One region of the Ureibacillus sp. FSL K6-2830 genome, then DNA from elsewhere that is predicted to be linked to it. Evidence: riboswitches for the same ligand, from Rfam matches in the RefSeq annotation. Region 1 holds a riboswitch; the other holds the start of a gene.
What was found. Region 1 has a riboswitch for S-adenosylmethionine ahead of metK (methionine adenosyltransferase). Riboswitches for the same ligand answer to the same signal wherever they lie in the genome.
Positions count from the first base shown of each region.

Region 2: linked by a shared signal. The riboswitch ahead of metA (homoserine O-acetyltransferase MetA) and the one ahead of metK (methionine adenosyltransferase) in region 1 are both predicted to bind S-adenosylmethionine.

Region 1 is NZ_JBBOQR010000001.1:2,676,085-2,684,421, reverse strand. Features, by position in the region: gene NSU17_RS13370 (alpha/beta hydrolase) at 1-359, opposite strand, end outside; gene NSU17_RS13365 (gamma carbonic anhydrase) at 482-994, shown strand; gene metK (methionine adenosyltransferase) at 1,086-2,282, opposite strand; SAM riboswitch class I at 2,515-2,626, opposite strand; gene pckA (phosphoenolpyruvate carboxykinase (ATP)) at 2,878-4,464, shown strand; gene NSU17_RS13350 (alpha/beta hydrolase family protein) at 4,764-5,555, opposite strand; gene NSU17_RS13345 (NUDIX domain-containing protein) at 5,539-6,006, opposite strand; gene NSU17_RS13340 (hypothetical protein) at 6,053-6,373, opposite strand; gene NSU17_RS13335 (Dps family protein) at 6,474-6,917, opposite strand; gene yidD (membrane protein insertion efficiency factor YidD) at 7,262-7,495, shown strand; gene NSU17_RS13325 (metal ABC transporter solute-binding protein, Zn/Mn family) at 7,604-8,337, shown strand, end outside.
Region 2 is NZ_JBBOQR010000001.1:3,133,632-3,141,968, forward strand. Features, by position in the region: gene NSU17_RS15530 (GntP family permease) at 1-524, opposite strand, end outside; gene NSU17_RS15535 (MBL fold metallo-hydrolase) at 1,473-2,333, opposite strand; gene metA (homoserine O-acetyltransferase MetA) at 2,499-3,443, opposite strand; SAM riboswitch class I at 3,536-3,643, opposite strand; gene NSU17_RS15545 (hypothetical protein) at 3,708-4,472, opposite strand; gene NSU17_RS15550 (DEAD/DEAH box helicase) at 4,475-8,236, opposite strand.

The DNA.
Region 1 (8,337 bases):
TGCAACTGTAACCATGGAGCAGTTAATACTAGTCCAGCGCATTCCGTCTTCGTTGACCTTAAAAATTGAATTGCAAGGGTTCCGCCCAAGCCATGCCCAATGATAAATACTGGTAAATGATATTGAAGAGCGCTTTTCATGAGCTGTTTAATGAAAAGTAAATATTCGTCAATTAATTCATCATGAACCCTCGTAAATTTTGACCCTTCTTCATGCCCTGGTAAATCGCCCATCACGACATGATAACCTTCCGTCATCAATTTTTCTATTAACCATGCATACCAACGGTGGTTTTCAAAAGCGCTATGTATTATTACTATAACAGCTTTCGGTTGCTCTTTAGTTTCCCACTTCCACATAGCGTTCCTCCTAAATCCACTAAACTTCTGTCATTACAAGTTAGTTTTGTTCTATTTTCAAATATTTTCTTATTTGCTAGGATAATATACATAATAATACTTTAGAAATGAGGAGCTTTGCGATGATTTATCCTTATAAAGATAAAGAACCTAATATCGATCCTTCTGTATTTATAGCAGACCATGTAACGATTACTGGAGATGTTACAATTGGCGAAGATACGTCAATTTGGTTTGGAACTGTGATTCGCGGAGATGTTGCACCAACGATTATTGGAAAACGTTGTAGCATCCAAGATTTAAGTTGTTTACATCAAAGTCCCAATAACCCTCTAATCATAGAGGATGAAGTCATCGTTGGTCATCAGGCTACTTTACACAGTTGTATTGTACGTAAACGCGCTTTAATTGGCATGGGATCCATCATATTAGATGGTGCTGAAATCGGAGAAGGAGCACTCGTTGCAGCTGGAAGTTTAGTACCTCCTGGTAAAAAAATCCCTCCAAATTCTGTCGCTATGGGCAATCCTGCTAAAGTCGTCCGTCAAGTAACAGAAGAAGATCGTAAAGATATGGATCGCATTATTCAAGAATATGTTGAAAAAGGGAAATATTATCAGTCATTAAAGAAATAAAATTCAAGTTATTATTATTTATACAATATTAAATTTACATTGAAAATTAAAAATGCAGGCGTTCATATTTGCCTGCATTTTTATAAAATAATTATAATCCTGCCTTCTCTCTTAATAATTTGGCCACATCTGTTCTTTCCCATGGCAAATCGATATCCGTGCGACCAAAATGACCATATGCAGCAGTTTGTTTATAAATTGGACGACGCAAATCTAGCATTTTAATGATACCCGCAGGTCGTAAATCAAATAGTTCTTTGATCCACTCAACTAATTTGCTCTCACTTACTTTACCTGTTCCAAAAGTATCAATTGAAATGGATACAGGACGTGCAACACCAATTGCATAAGCTAATTGAACTTCTACTCGATCAGCAAGACCAGATGCTACGATGTTTTTTGCTACATAACGCGCAGCATAGGCAGCAGAACGGTCCACTTTTGTAGGGTCTTTTCCAGAAAATGCTCCTCCACCATGACGAGCATATCCACCATAAGTATCCACAATAATTTTGCGTCCAGTTAGACCCGCATCTCCTTTTGGTCCACCAATGACGAAGCGGCCAGTCGGGTTAATGAAGTATTTAGTATCTTCATCAATCAACTCTATTGGAACAATTTCCTTAATAACTTTTTCCATCATATCTACTTTAATTTGCTCAAGAGTAACTCCTTCATCATGCTGAGTAGAAATGACGATTGTATCAATGCGACGAGGTACATTATTTTCATCATATTCTACAGTAACTTGTGTTTTACCATCTGGTCGTAAATACGGAATCTCTTTTGATTTCCGAACTTCTGATAATCTTCTTGCAAGTCGATGAGCTAAACTAATCGGTAGAGGCATCAGTTCTGGAGTTTCATTGCAAGCAAATCCAAACATTAATCCTTGGTCTCCAGCACCAATCGCTTCGATATCCTCATCAGTCATATATCCTTCTCGTGCTTCTAAGGCTTGGTCTACACCTTCTGCAATATCTGGTGATTGTTCACCGATTGCAGTGAGCACCGCCAAGTTTTCTGCATCAAATCCAAATTTTCCACGCGTATAACCAATTTCTGCGACAGTGTCCCGAACAATACTTTGAATATCGACATAAGTTGTCGTAGTAATTTCTCCGGTTACAAGCACTAATCCAGTTGTAACAATTGTTTCACAAGCAACCCTTGCATTTGGATCTTCTTCTAGTATCGCATCCAATATTGCATCGGATATTTGGTCACAAATTTTATCTGGATGACCTTCTGTTACGCTTTCTGATGTAAACAGTCGACGATTTGACATTAAATTTCCTCCTAAATTTACGAGACGAATCTCTGCTATGATACGGTACTCATTATCCATTTTGCCTTAGCAACATTCGCCCGTAAGGAACAGTGCGAAGATGATGAAAGGCTTTAAGAAATTTTTATCTTTTTATAGGTTTTATAGGTTGAATGAGTACGACATTTGTGCTTGAATAAAAAAAGTTCCTATCCACATGCATGAGGAAAGGAACTAAACATTCTACCTTTCACTCTTATCGTTCAAGGGAATCCCTTGCATCAGGTTAGCACCACGCATTATTATAGTAATGCAGGTTGCCGGGTTTCATAGGGCCTTAACCCTCCACCAGCTCTGGATAAGAGTATCCGTTCATCCAACATGTTACGTAATATACTATACAATGTCAAATATTTTTTCCTTTTTCTCAAATTTGACATAACCCGGTATTCTATAATTTACTTGTAAGTAGGTACTCTTGTTACAAGCAAAAAATTTTCATAAATAATTTTAAGAATTAGTATAGATTATTTCATCTAATGTGTTATACTAATTTCTGTATTATATAACCAACAATTAATTTTCCTAAAAATAAAAAAAGGATGGTATTTAATCGATGAATTCAGTAGAAATTGCAAATGAGCTGAAGGAATTATTAAAAAGTGGAAATATAAACACTCAATTGTCAGTGCCTCAATTAGTTGAAAAGGCGGTAACTCGTGGAGAAGCCAAATTAACAATTGATGGTGCAATTGTTGCTGAGACAGGTAAATATACAGGCCGTTCTCCAAAAGATAAATTTATTGTCGAAGAAGAAAGCATTAAAGATAAAATTGATTGGGGTAGTGTAAATCAGCCAATCTCTGCTGAAGTGTTTGATAACTTGTATATAAAAGTATTAAATTACTTAAAAGAAAAAGACGAGTTATTTGTATTTAAAGGCTTTGCTGGAGCAGATAAAGAATCTCAATTATCTATTCAAGTAGTAAATGAATATGCTTGGCACAACCTTTTCTGTCATCAATTATTCATCCGTCCAACAAAAGAAGAATTAGCTTCTCATACAGCTGATTTCACAATTATTTCTGCACCTGGTTTCAAAGCGAATCCAGCTGTTGACGGAACAAACTCAGAAGCATTTATTATCGTATCATTCGAAAAGAAAATTATATTAATCGGTGGTACGGAATATGCTGGTGAAATGAAAAAATCTATTTTCAGTATCATGAACTACTTGTTACCTGAAAAAGGCATTCTTTCAATGCATTGCTCTGCTAACGTTGGAGAAGATGGTGACGTAGCGTTATTCTTTGGTTTATCTGGTACTGGAAAAACAACTCTTTCTGCTGATAGCGATCGTAAATTAATCGGTGATGATGAACATGGTTGGTCTGACAACGGTGTGTTCAACATTGAAGGTGGCTGCTACGCTAAAACAATTAATTTATCAGCTGAGAAAGAGCCAGAAATTTATAATGCCATTCGTTTTGGTACAGTGTTAGAAAACGTTGTAATCGATTCAGAATCACGCATTCCTGATTACGATGATAATAGCCTAACAGAAAATACACGTGCAGCGTATCCAATTCATTACATTGATAATATTGTAACGCCTTCTATTGCTGGTCATCCGAAAACAATTATTTTCTTAACTGCTGATGCTTTTGGAGTGCTTCCTCCAATCAGTAAATTAACGAAGGAACAAGCAATGTACCACTTCTTAAGCGGATTCACTTCTAAATTAGCTGGTACTGAACGCGGTATTACTTCACCTGAACCAGTATTCTCTACATGCTTTGGTTCTCCTTTCTTACCACTTCCAGCAACAAAATATGCTGAAATGTTAGGTGAGAAAATCGATGAACACAACGTTCAAGTATTCTTAGTGAACACTGGTTGGACTGGTGGCGAATATGGTGTAGGTAGCCGCATGAAGCTTTCATATACTCGCGCAATGGTACGTGCTGCTATCAGCGGTAAATTAAACGATGTTGAAACAAAACAAGATCGTATTTTCGGATTACACATCCCAACTGCAATTGAAGGGGTTCCAAGCGAAGTGCTAGATCCTCGTGAAGCTTGGAAAGATAAAGAAGCTTACGATCAAAAAGCTCGTTATTTAGCTGATTTATTCAAAGAAAACTTCAAGAAATTTAACAACGTATCAGAAGATATTTTGAAAAAAGGTGGACCATTGGTTTAATATCAACGTTCCATCCATTCTAAACTCATATTAAGATTAAAGAGGCGCCTAATAAGTCATTGAGGCGCCTCTCTTTACGACTGATGCTCATTCATTCGTCGCAGATTCATTGCGACGAGGAATCGCGTTTGATGTGACCAACGCAGGGAAAATATAATCATCATAAAGAATTTGAGCCTGATCAAAAAATATTACACTTTTTGATCAGGCCATTTAATTTTGATGGGCTTTTTTATCAATCTTTAATGAAAAACGGTTCTAAGTGTTTCAATAATTAAAGGGAAAAGAGTGAATTGAAATCATCGCTTCTTTCCTTTTTCTTTCATCCAATTGCAAATAGAACGGACCGTTTCTCTATTGATATGGGGTGGAAAATGGTGTGCCAAATTGGCCATATACCACGTTTCAAATTCTTTTCCTGATTCCTTAAGCGCCTTTTCAAGCTTATAGGACTGTTCGATCCTAACATTGGAATCTTCAGTACCGTGGATAATAAGTACCGGTGCATGAATGCGGTCCACTTCATAAATTGGTGAGCGTTCTTCATAAATTTCCGGATATTTTGTTGGAGATCCACCGATAAGTCTCTTTAGCGTACGTCTTAAATCAACCCGTTCTTCGTACAAATCCGCCAAATCAGCTACACCCGACCAAGTGACGATTGACCGAATATCTTTACTCAAAATCCCCATCCATAAAGCCATTAATCCTCCCCTTGAAAAACCAAAAAGGTGTACCGAATCATTATTGGCAATTTCTTTTAATAATTGGATGCTATGCAGTGCATCAAGACGGTCATCGCCCCCAAATTCATCGCGACCTTCTCCACCTCGATTTCCACGATAATACGGTGCAAATACAATAAACCCATTTGAGGCAAATTGCGCAATTCTAGCTGGCCTTACCATTCCTACCGACTGCAATCCACCACGCAAATATAATAATGCTTCATATGAACCATCTCCAATAGGTCTAGCAAGCAATCCTTTCACTCGAAGCCCTTCCGACCAATAAACGATTTCCTCAAGCTCTACATTTGGATTAGGAGAAGGATATTTTCTAATTAATTCAATGCTACCATTCTTTTTCAAGTTGTTTCACTTCCTGCAAAATTTTTTTCATCCCTTCATCCTTCATATAAAAACTTGCATATGGATGTTGTAATACTTCCTCCGTTGTTAAAAAAAGTCGCCCGACCGTTTCGTATTGTTGAACAAAAGGTTCGATTCGAGCCACCTTTGCAACAAATACGGCTTTACAAAATGGGATTTTTTCATAAACAGTATAATGGGCAAATAATTTCAAATCCGTAATATGTACGAGCGTTTCTTCATAAACTTCCCGCTTAGCTGCTTGTTCTATTGTTTCTCCCAATTCCACTTTACCTCCAGGAAATTCCACACCCCGTTTTTGATTGATTGTACAAAGCCATTTTCCATCTTTTTGTACAAGCACCAGGACATGCTTCGGCTCAAGTGGAAACGGAGGACCTTCAAAACTTAGTTCGACTTTATTATTGTTTAAATCATAAAAAGTAAACATCCCTTCAACTCCTATACATTTAGTGTAGCGAAGGGATGTGTTCTATTCAATTATTGAAATAGGGCAATTGTTCCACAAATTCTTTTATTTTTTCATCGCCAAACTCATGAATTAAAGCATAAATTTTTTTCAATCGATTATCAATTTCATCATTCTCTTCATCAAGATGGTATGGAAGATATGGTAAATGAGCTCTTACTGCATTATCAAATTCTAAAGAGTTTAACTGATTAAATAGCTTTTTAAATATAAACACTTTATCCGGATCCAATTCAATCTTAAACTCACAAGGTTCACCGGTAGGAATGTAATTATAAGATTGGTTTAAGACGTTCACATACAGCGTTGTCTTTTCGATAGTAATCACCCTCCTTATATTCATTATGGTGAAATATAATTAGGGCTATTCAAAAGAATAAAAAATCCTCAAAAGTTCTATCATTGAACTCTTGAGGATAGACATTCCGTTATTTACCTAAAAACGCTGATAACATCCATGTATGTTTTTCTAGACTTTGGAAAGTTGCGTTCAACATATCTTCTGTACGATCATCGCCTTGATTTGCCGCCTCTTCCATTGCTTCTTTAATCAGCTTCATAGTGGATTGGAAGTCATCAATAATCGTTTGAACCATTTCCTCTGATGTTTCTGAACCTTTTGCTTCTTGTACTCTCGATAATTCTAAATGCTCTTTTAATGTTGCAACTGGCTTTCCGCCTTTTGTTAGAATACGCTCTGCTACTTCATCTAAATTTGCCGTAATTTCATTGTATAATTCTTCAAACTTTTCATGTAATGTAAAGAAGCTTGGACCTGTTACATACCAATGGTAATTGTGAAGTTTAGTATATAATACTGAGTATGTTGAAACTAATTCATTTAACTGTGCAATTAATTTATCGTTTGTCATCATTTCACCTCATTTTACAGATTTTCCATCCTTTTGTTAAATTATACTATAAATGTTGTTTTCATAATTTTACAATTACATGAAATCTCAGAAAACAGTTCATATATAGTATGATATTTTTTATTGAATTTATCCAAATATTATGTTCACCTTGTATTCAACAATCAGAAGAATAATTATGTTAGTATATAGGTAGAGGTGATGATATTGAATATGTCTGGTATCTTACTATTAGTAGGCGTTATGTATTTCGTCATAATGATTGGTGCAATCGGTTTCTTTATACTTATGAAAAGAAAAGGTCGATTTTAAATAAGTATAGTAAGGAATGAGAAATTCGAACAATGAAATATCCTTTTATTTGGCTTATTCAATTTTATAGAAAATTTATTTCTCCTCTCACACCACCAACCTGCCGATTTTATCCAACTTGTTCTCAATATGGACTTGAAGCATTTGAAAAGCACGGTGCTATTAAAGGCTTTATTCTTACTACAATCCGCATTTTAAAATGTCATCCTTTTCATCCTGGGGGTTTTGATCCCGTACCTGAAAAGTGGCCTTCGAAAAAAAATTAATTTCGAAGGTTTTTCTTATTGTATTTATTCACTTGTTCATGGTATTATTGATTTCGTGAAAATTACATAAATCGTAATCATTACTATTTGATGAAAAGGAGAAATATAATGAGAAATTTGATTTTCCTCTCATTACTAGCGATGACGCTGCTTTTAACTGCCTGCACCAATAATGAATCGAATCAAGAAAAGAATAACGAAATTAATATATATACTACTGTATACCCACTACAATATTTTGCAAAACAAATCGGTGGAGATTATGTGAATGTTTCTTCTATCTATCCTCCTGGAGCAAATGAGCACACTTTTGAACCAACACAAAAGGATATGATCGCTTTAGCAGATGCAGACGTATTTTTCTATATTGGATTAGGTTTAGAAAGTTTTGTGGAAAATGCGAAAAAATCATTGGCAAATGAACACGTAAAATTTGTTCCAGTAGCAGAAAAAATTGATGAACAAAAACTACAAACTTCTGTTGGACATTCCCACGAGGAACATGAACATGAACATGAACACGACCACCACCATGGAGAGGTCGATCCACATGTTTGGCTCTCTCCTACGATCTCTAAAGATATAGCATTGACGATTAAAAATGAACTTGTCAACCTTCTTCCAGAACAAGAAAATACGTTCAATACAAACTATGAGCAATTAGTAAAACGTCTCGATGAATTAGATCAACAATATAAAGACTTAGCAAGTCATGCTTCATCCAAAACATTTTTTGTGTCCCATGCAGCCTTTGGATATATCGCAGGAAATTACGGGTTAACACAAATCCCCGTTGCTGGATTAAATTCACAAAGCGAACCATCCCAGAAGGAACTTGCAGA
Region 2 (8,337 bases), 460 kb from region 1:
AGATAGGCGGTCGGAATGATATTCTGTATGGCAGGAGTTCCTGGAAGCATCGTCATCGTAAAGGTCGCCATACCCGGCATAAAAGCCGCAATAAATAAATGCCATGGTATATTCAATTCTTTGAAAATCGGTTTTGCAATCGGCAATATTGCAAAAATAACAACAAATAGGCTCACACCGCCATAAGTTAAAAAGGCGCATATAAACATGATCGTTACCAAAACTCTTAACTTGCTTTTTTTGCCCGATAATTTCAATAAATATTGAGCGATCGTTCGTGCAGCGCCGGACTCTTCCATAAATTTTCCAAACATCGCAGCAAATAAGAAAATTAAGAAATAATTCTTAACATAGTTTGTAAAGCCACTCATGTAGTCATTTTGAAAGGTGTCAATGATTGGCATGTTGTTCAATATCATGACAAATAAGCTTACGACAGGTGCTATGATGATGATTGTGAACCCTCTCATCGCTAAAATGATCAGCAATATCAAGGATAAAATAATCGTTATTAAACTCCACATCTATTCATCTCACCTCTTTTTAGGGATAAAGTAAAATTCATTACATTTTTCCAATAATCCCCTCCTTACCTTGATTGTAAAAATACGGATTTGTAAAAATGGTATTTTTTTCATAGCAATATTGCTGCGTGTATGTATAACATCTTATTAAGATTTTGTGAAACTTATTCGATAAATTTATAAAGTAGTTGCAATGAGGAGTTTGTAAGATTGTAAAAATATAAATCAATTAATAAATCGAGTAGGAGGGAGCGATTAACTCCCGTCCTCTCACACCACCGTACGTACGGTTCCGTATACGGCGGTTCAATTAAGATGATTGACGCAAGTCTTTATATAACTTCCGTGAATAGCTGTTCTCTTTATGCCAGTGGTCACTCCACCCTCCAAGAGGACCCCCACGGGATTCACCGCTTCCTCCCTCAAGTGAGGTACTACGTTTTCTGTGTTCATCATGACTCACTGAATGCCAAGGGCTATTCTCTCTTAATTGTTCGGTCCTTCTTAGTAGTTCTAAACCAACTAATACTATGACCTCTGCTGACTTCTGACGGTTCAGCTACTTATCACTAAGTAGGTTATGAAGCGTACTTCACATATCCGCCAGACCTCCCCGGGTAAGTACATGCACTTTCACACCATCTATCCGCCTCATTTACTCGATATGACCTTCGACAGAAAGAGCTTTGTTTTGTTTTGCAAACTCACTCAATCATACCTAGCCTTATATGAGGTTCGTGTTCCTCGGACCGGTGTTTTGCCTCCAGCTTCCTTCAGATTCCGCGTCACCACGGACATCCTTGCTCTTGGCTAACCTCTACTTCTGTCTTCGGGGTTCGGGACTTACACCCTATAGTTCATGTACATGCCGGGCGCACATAAAGAAAGAAACCGTATTACAAAAGTTGCGGTTTCTTTCTTTCTTTTTTATTTATATGCTTTTGTGAGTTAATGTTCAAAACCATCAACGTATCTTCCATCTTTCGGAATTGCCAATTCATCGAAGTGATGAACTAATTGGGCTAATCCATTTTCCAATTCTTCACCCGACATTGGAACACCGTGTCCACATAGTGCCACTCTTGGACGGAGATAAGCGAGTTTTGTAACGCTTTCTCTTGCTAATTTCCAATTCGTTGTAAAATATTTAGGTGGGCCAGAGATTTCCTTTTCTTGTACAAAAACTTTAAACAGAGACTCTTGTTTCACCGTAACGAACGCATCGCCAGCAATTAGCGAACGGTCCCGTTCACGAAAAAGAGAGATATGACCTGGTGAATGTCCCGGTGTTGGAATCCACTTCCATTCAGGTAACATCGGGATTGTTCCATTTTTCGGCAGTGCATGAACAAAAGAATCTAACTGTATTGGTTGTTTAGGAAAGTATGGTGACATTCTCGCAACGAGTCCACGATCTACCGTAGGATCTGGATTTGGATAGCTTTGTTCTCCTATTAAAAATGGGATTTCTTCTTCATGGGCATATACTGGGACATTCCAATGTTTTACTAAATCAACAATTGCGCCAACATGATCAAAATGTCCATGGGTTAAAAGAATCGCTTTTGGGCGGGCATTTTGACCGAAACGCTGCTCAGCTTCTTCAATGATTGCATTAGCTGATTTCGGCATTCCCGCATCAACTAAAACCCATTGATTGTCTTTATCTGGATCACCAATAAAGCAAACATTGACTACTTGGATTGTAAAATGATATAAATCCTCTGTAATGTTTAGTCCTACCCCACTTAATATAGAAGTGACGGGAATAAATTTATAATCATCACCATAATGTAGCTGTTCGGACATTTCATTACCCCCTTTACATATTATTGAGTATTTCCAATTATGAATTCTTTATTTGTTCAAGAACTTCATTTTGCACTCGTTATTGTCATACATATGTATGAATTGTTTTATTAATAAAAAAACTGTAAAAATTCTTCCGTGGGAGAAGAATTTTTACAGTTTTCATTAAATATGATAATCAATTGGATCATGGCCGTCCACGAAATGCCAGTCATAAGGAGTTTCTTGGTAAACGTAGTAGTTCAACCAGTTGTAGAACAACAGATGGGCATGCGCTCTCCAACTATTTTTTGGCTCTTTTGTTGGATCATTGTTAGGGAAATAGTTTGCTGGTATTTCCACTGGTAAACCTTTCTTAATATCACGCTCATATTCTTCCTTAAGAGTTGTTGCATCATATTCCAAGTGTCCTGTAATCATAATGTGTTTATTATCTTTTGATTGAATGATAAAAGGCCCTACTTCTTCAGAATAGCTCAACAATTGTAAATCAGGATGTTGTTGCACTTCTTCCAAGGAAACTGACGTGTATCGAGAATGAGGTGCCACAAATTCATCATTGAAACCACGAACTAAATCGTTTGTTAAGTCTGTTATCGTGTGTGAATAGATGCCGGAACATTTTTTCGGCAACTCAAATTTCCCTATTCCGAAGTGATAATATAGTGCTGCTTGTGCCGCCCAACATATATAAATTATCGATGTCACATTTTCTTGTGCCCAGTCTAAAATTTCAGTAAATTCTTTCCAATAATTCACTTCTTCAAATTCCATCCGCTCTACTGGCGCTCCTGTGATGACCATGCCGTCAAATCGGCGATGCTTTATTTCGTCAAAGGTTTTATAGAACAATTCCAAATGGCTTTTTGACACATTTTTTGGCTCATATGATGCCGTATTTAAAAATGTTACATTGGTTTGTAAAGGCGTATTGCCAAGCAAACGCAACAATTGCAATTCCGCTTTTTCTTTTTCAGGCATCAAATTAAAAACTAAAATATTTAATGGTCGTATTTCTTGCGATAAAGCACGATCTTCTTCCATCACGAAAATCTTTTCATTTCTTAAAATTTCTCCAGCAGGTAAATTTTTCGGAATATTGATAGGCATTTCTCTAGTCCCCCAATTCTAAATTTTCTTAATATAAAACCCTCTCATTCCAGCAAAGAGAATGAGAGGGTACACAATTTCTTGCACACACTCTCTTATCTCCCAAGGCATAGCCTTGCTGGAATTAGCACCTTTCTAACATCCGTTAGAGGTTGCTGAAGCTTCATTGGGCCAAGTCCCTCCGCTTCTCTTGATAAGAAAGTTTTGAATCCTTATAAAATTAAGATAATCCTAACACATTTAATAGGGATTTGCAATATTAGGTTATTTTATTTTACTCTGCATTTTTGTTAGCCATTCCGAGCTCTCTTTCTCATTCAATTCTTGTTCTAATTGTTGATCCCAACTATTAAATAATGTATTCCATACGCGGATAAATAATTCCTTGTTTTCAACGTTCCAAATAATGAATTCGATACAAGGGACATCATTTACTTGAGTATTTTCCATTGATAGTATGGATTTGATTTGTTGATGATCTTCTTCCAGTTCCGTCGCTTGCATGTTTTGTATTGCTTTCATCATAAAAGGTGCACTGATTGGCCCCTCTTCATTACGTATATAACGATAGATTTGTTCCGGAAAATCATCAAAGTCTAGTACTTCCTCAATATCGCCTTCTACGATTTGATGATGTACAGGGCTATATAGTAGCTCTATTGCTACGGGTTCTAATTCCTCTTCAAATACTCCTAGAGAAAATTGTTTCATTCCTTTTTCGGTAAGTTGATAATAGTTATTTTCCCGTATCAACAACCCATTTTTTTGCATTTTCCGTAATAAATCTTCTATAAATAGTGGCTCTACCAGTAAAATTTCACTGAGCTGTTCAGCCCTTTCGAAAGTTGATTTTTGGCAAGAGAAAAGTAAAATTTTCATTAATATATCCATCGTCCTCTTTCGAACTGGCTGATAAGTGATTTCATACGTATGCATAGGAATACACCAAATATCGGTATGAATGATTAAACCAGCTTTTTCTTTTTCAAGCTTTTTTATTAATTGTTGCTGTATTTGATGGAGTTCCATGTTTATGTTAAGAACGTCTCCTTTGTTATTTTTCGAATACCTTGTTGTTTTTCGACTACTTCATATAGATATTGATACATTTCTTTAGTGTTCTTTGCTTTTGGTCGATTCATGAACATTTCTGAGCTGCCAATAATCATCAGTAATTCTCTTGCTCTCGATAATGCAACGTTTAACCGGCGGTAATCTTTTGCAAAACCGATTTCTCCATGTGGATTGTTTCGAACCATACTTAGTAGTATAACGTCCATTTCCATACCCTGGAATTTATCGACAGAGCCTGTCCGAATATGTAAATGGGACAAATTCAACTCTTCTATTAACAAATTAACTCGATTTACTTGCTCTCGATAGAAACTAATCACACCAACGGATTTTAAAGCATCATTTTCAAGTAAGCCTTGTTCTTTTGATTTTGCAGTTGCTTCGTTTAAATCGATTAATAGCTTCCTTATTGTTTCTAGTTCGGAAGAGTTCAATAAACTAGCGCCTTCCTTCATTCTTTCTTCAAAGTAAAGTGGCTCGTTTGGTAGATCGAACCATAATAAATGTTCATGGCGTTTTACATAATTGCCATTTAATTTATGATCTCTTGCTTCATCAGAATTATCTAAACCACACTGTAAGGACTCGTTGCCGGTCCTATAAAATGGAGTGATGGTTTGCATAATCTTTTCATGCATTCTGTATTGAATTCCAAGCATTATCTTATTTGTGCTAGGTAAATTTTTATATAGACGTTCAAATAATGATTCTTCCAAAAGCTTCTCGAGTTCCCTTTTTTCTTCAAAAGTGTCGCTTTCTTTCATAACTACTTCCAATGTTTCTTCAAATGTATCGTCACCGATTAATGGTGGCAACTGATGGTGGTCACCGACAAGAATAATTTTTTTCCCTTTTAACATTGGAAGCAATAATTCAGGCGGTGTTGCTTTTGATACTTCATCAATAATGACGACATCAAAAGTAGGATAATTGTCCATAAAATCTTTATTTGCGGAAGCAACACAAGTTGTACCAATCACATTTGCATGTTTCACATATAGTTTTCGGATTTCATCTAAATCGTGTTCAGTAGAATTATTTAGTAATAAAAACCATTCTTTTTGAATTTCCTTTGTGATTGGCAACAGTTCAATTTGTTGATGTAATTTTTCAATTTTTAATTGGAAATCTTTAATTTTTTCTTCCGTTTGTTCCAGTTCGAACTCAGGATTTTGTTTTATGAGTTGTTGCAACTGTTCAGCTTTTTTCTCTAAAACAATGCCTTGTCGATGTAATTCTTTTAATTCTTTATGTATGGTCGATAATAATACTCCACCATTGGAAAGTTCTTTTTCAATTGTGGCAATCTCTTGATTGATTTGAGCTTTTTCATGTTCATATGTTTGATAATTGGCTTGTTGTTCAGTTAGTGAAGAAATCTTTTCATTTAATGCGTCGATGATAGCTTGTAACTCGTCAATAGATGGTATGAAATCTGTGTTTTCTATTTGGAAATTCTTTAGTTCTTGATGATATTGTTGAATTAATTGTTGCAGTTGCATCTCTTTTTGGCTTAACGATTGAATATGTTGTTCGCTAAGCCCTAATTGTAGTGAATATTGTTCCGCAACTTCCTTTTTTAATTTTTCAAAAACGGTTTTCGATTCTTCTGCTAATCCTTTGAATTGCAATAATAGCTCATTGACATAAAGCCTTCTGATATATAGGCCGCGTATAGAAGGAATTCCATTTTGGCGATTGATTTTTTGTTGTTTAAAAGCAAGCGCTAATTTATCTAGAAACTCATTCACTTCATGTAAAGAATATTGATGATTTGGCGGCAGCTGAACGGGCTCTATTTGAATTTTTAATGTTTTTTCATTGTATTCAATGGCTTTTTCAATCCGTTCAGAAATTTGCTTCGCGGGTTTTAATTTCAATATTTGTTGATAAATTTTGTCCATATCAAGCAGCAACTGATTAATGACAAATCCTCTTTTGATTCCATGAATGTCAATAAATCCTTCTACTTCTTCTAATTTTTTATAAGATTGCAATTGGTTAAAGGTATCGCTGAATTGCTCTTGTTTTCTTTTCAATATTGTGATTTCATCTACTACTCGTTGCCATTCAGCTTGTGCTTCATTCAATTTTTGTTCCACATGAACATAGTTGATTAAGTTTTCACTTTCTCGAATGTGTTTTTGTGCGTCTTTAATTTCTTGCTGAATTTGATTAAGACCTTTGCTTGCTATCGTTTCTTCGATTTCTCTGAGCTTTTCTGTCCGTTCGTTTAAAGAGTTTTGCAATGTTTCGATTGATTTTTCGGTTTTATCTTTTTGTTTATGATTAGAGATAATTTGTTTCTTTAGCTCAGCAATCGACTCAAATATACCTTTTAATTCTTTCTCGGCTTCCTTTTTTCGCAAAATATCACGTTCAAGTTGAGCTACTTTTTCTGTTAGCTGTTCAATTTGCGTTTTGTAATCATTTATTTCTTTTTGTAATAATTCTTCTTTATGCTCATGTTGGTTAATTTCCTTCGAAATGGCATCAAAGGTTTGTGTTTTCCAATATTCTGCAACATTTTCCTCAATAAATTTTTTGCCTTCTTCTTCAATGCTTTCTGTGCGACCGTACCGTAAAATACGAATATCTTTATTTGCTAGTAGTCTTCCAAGGGCATTATCAACAGCTAAATTTGATTGGGAGGCAATAAGCGTTCTTAGCCCCATTTTGACGTTTTGATAACAAATTTCAGAAATAACGGTCGTCTTACCGGTGCCGGGCGGGCCTTGAATGACAAATAAATCTTCGGCTTCTAGTGCACCCCTTACCGCTTCTCTTTGATATTTGTTTAAATTGTTATAGAATTCAATTTCAAGATGGTTATTGCGTTTTGCTATGTTTGGAACATCTTCAAATAAAAAGTTTTCTAGATTAGGATTTGCGGCAAGTCCTTCTTTTAGTCGATCAAAGCCTTTTAAAAGACGATTTAACTGAGATTTTGTCGAGGCATTGCTAAAGGTGATGGAATCCGTATGAAAATCAAAAACATTTTCTTTTGCTAATTTACTTATTTGAGGAGCTAATTCAATATCGATGGTTTGATGTTGAATATTCGTTTTGACAATTTCCCCAATTTCATTTTTTATGCCATGAACATAAGCGTTCATCCCTTTTAACGATTTCCATTCTTTATCACGAATACCACGTACCTTTAATGAAACCGTTGAAAAGTCTGAGCTGTAAGAAATGGATTGGATATTTGCCTCGATGTCATCGATGTTGGCATTTTTATATAAAACTTTTAAATAACCTTCCCAGCTTGAAATCCGTTTATTTACATAGTCGTATTTTTCTTGTGCTACAGGTAATTGAGCGATGGTTTTTATAAAGTGCTCTGAGTAAGAATGGCCATTGATTCTAGAAGGGACGAAATGGATTCGCATGCCCTTTCGTCTGTTTGTATCAACGGGTGTATGTTTACCCTTTGTTCGGAAACTTTTCGCTATAAGGCCATTTTTTATATCAAATACACAGTCTAAAATCACGACGCGTTCGTTCATTTTTTTCGATAATTTTTCATTTCGACGATTGTCAAAATAAATCGTAAGGGATAGGGATGTTTCTTCTATCGATTGTTTTTCTAAAAAAACAAAAAATGATGATTGTAAACTAAAAAAGGCATGTTCATCGGTAAAATGTTCCTTAATCGCTTCTCGAGCTGTGTTTGTTAAGACGATAAAACATTTGGTTAATTCTACAGTTTGCACCATGAACATCCCTCCTTTTTACTCACAATCGTCATTATATCAAAAATGATTCATCCAATATAGAATTATCGTTAAAAAGGAAAATGACTAGCCATAAAACTAGT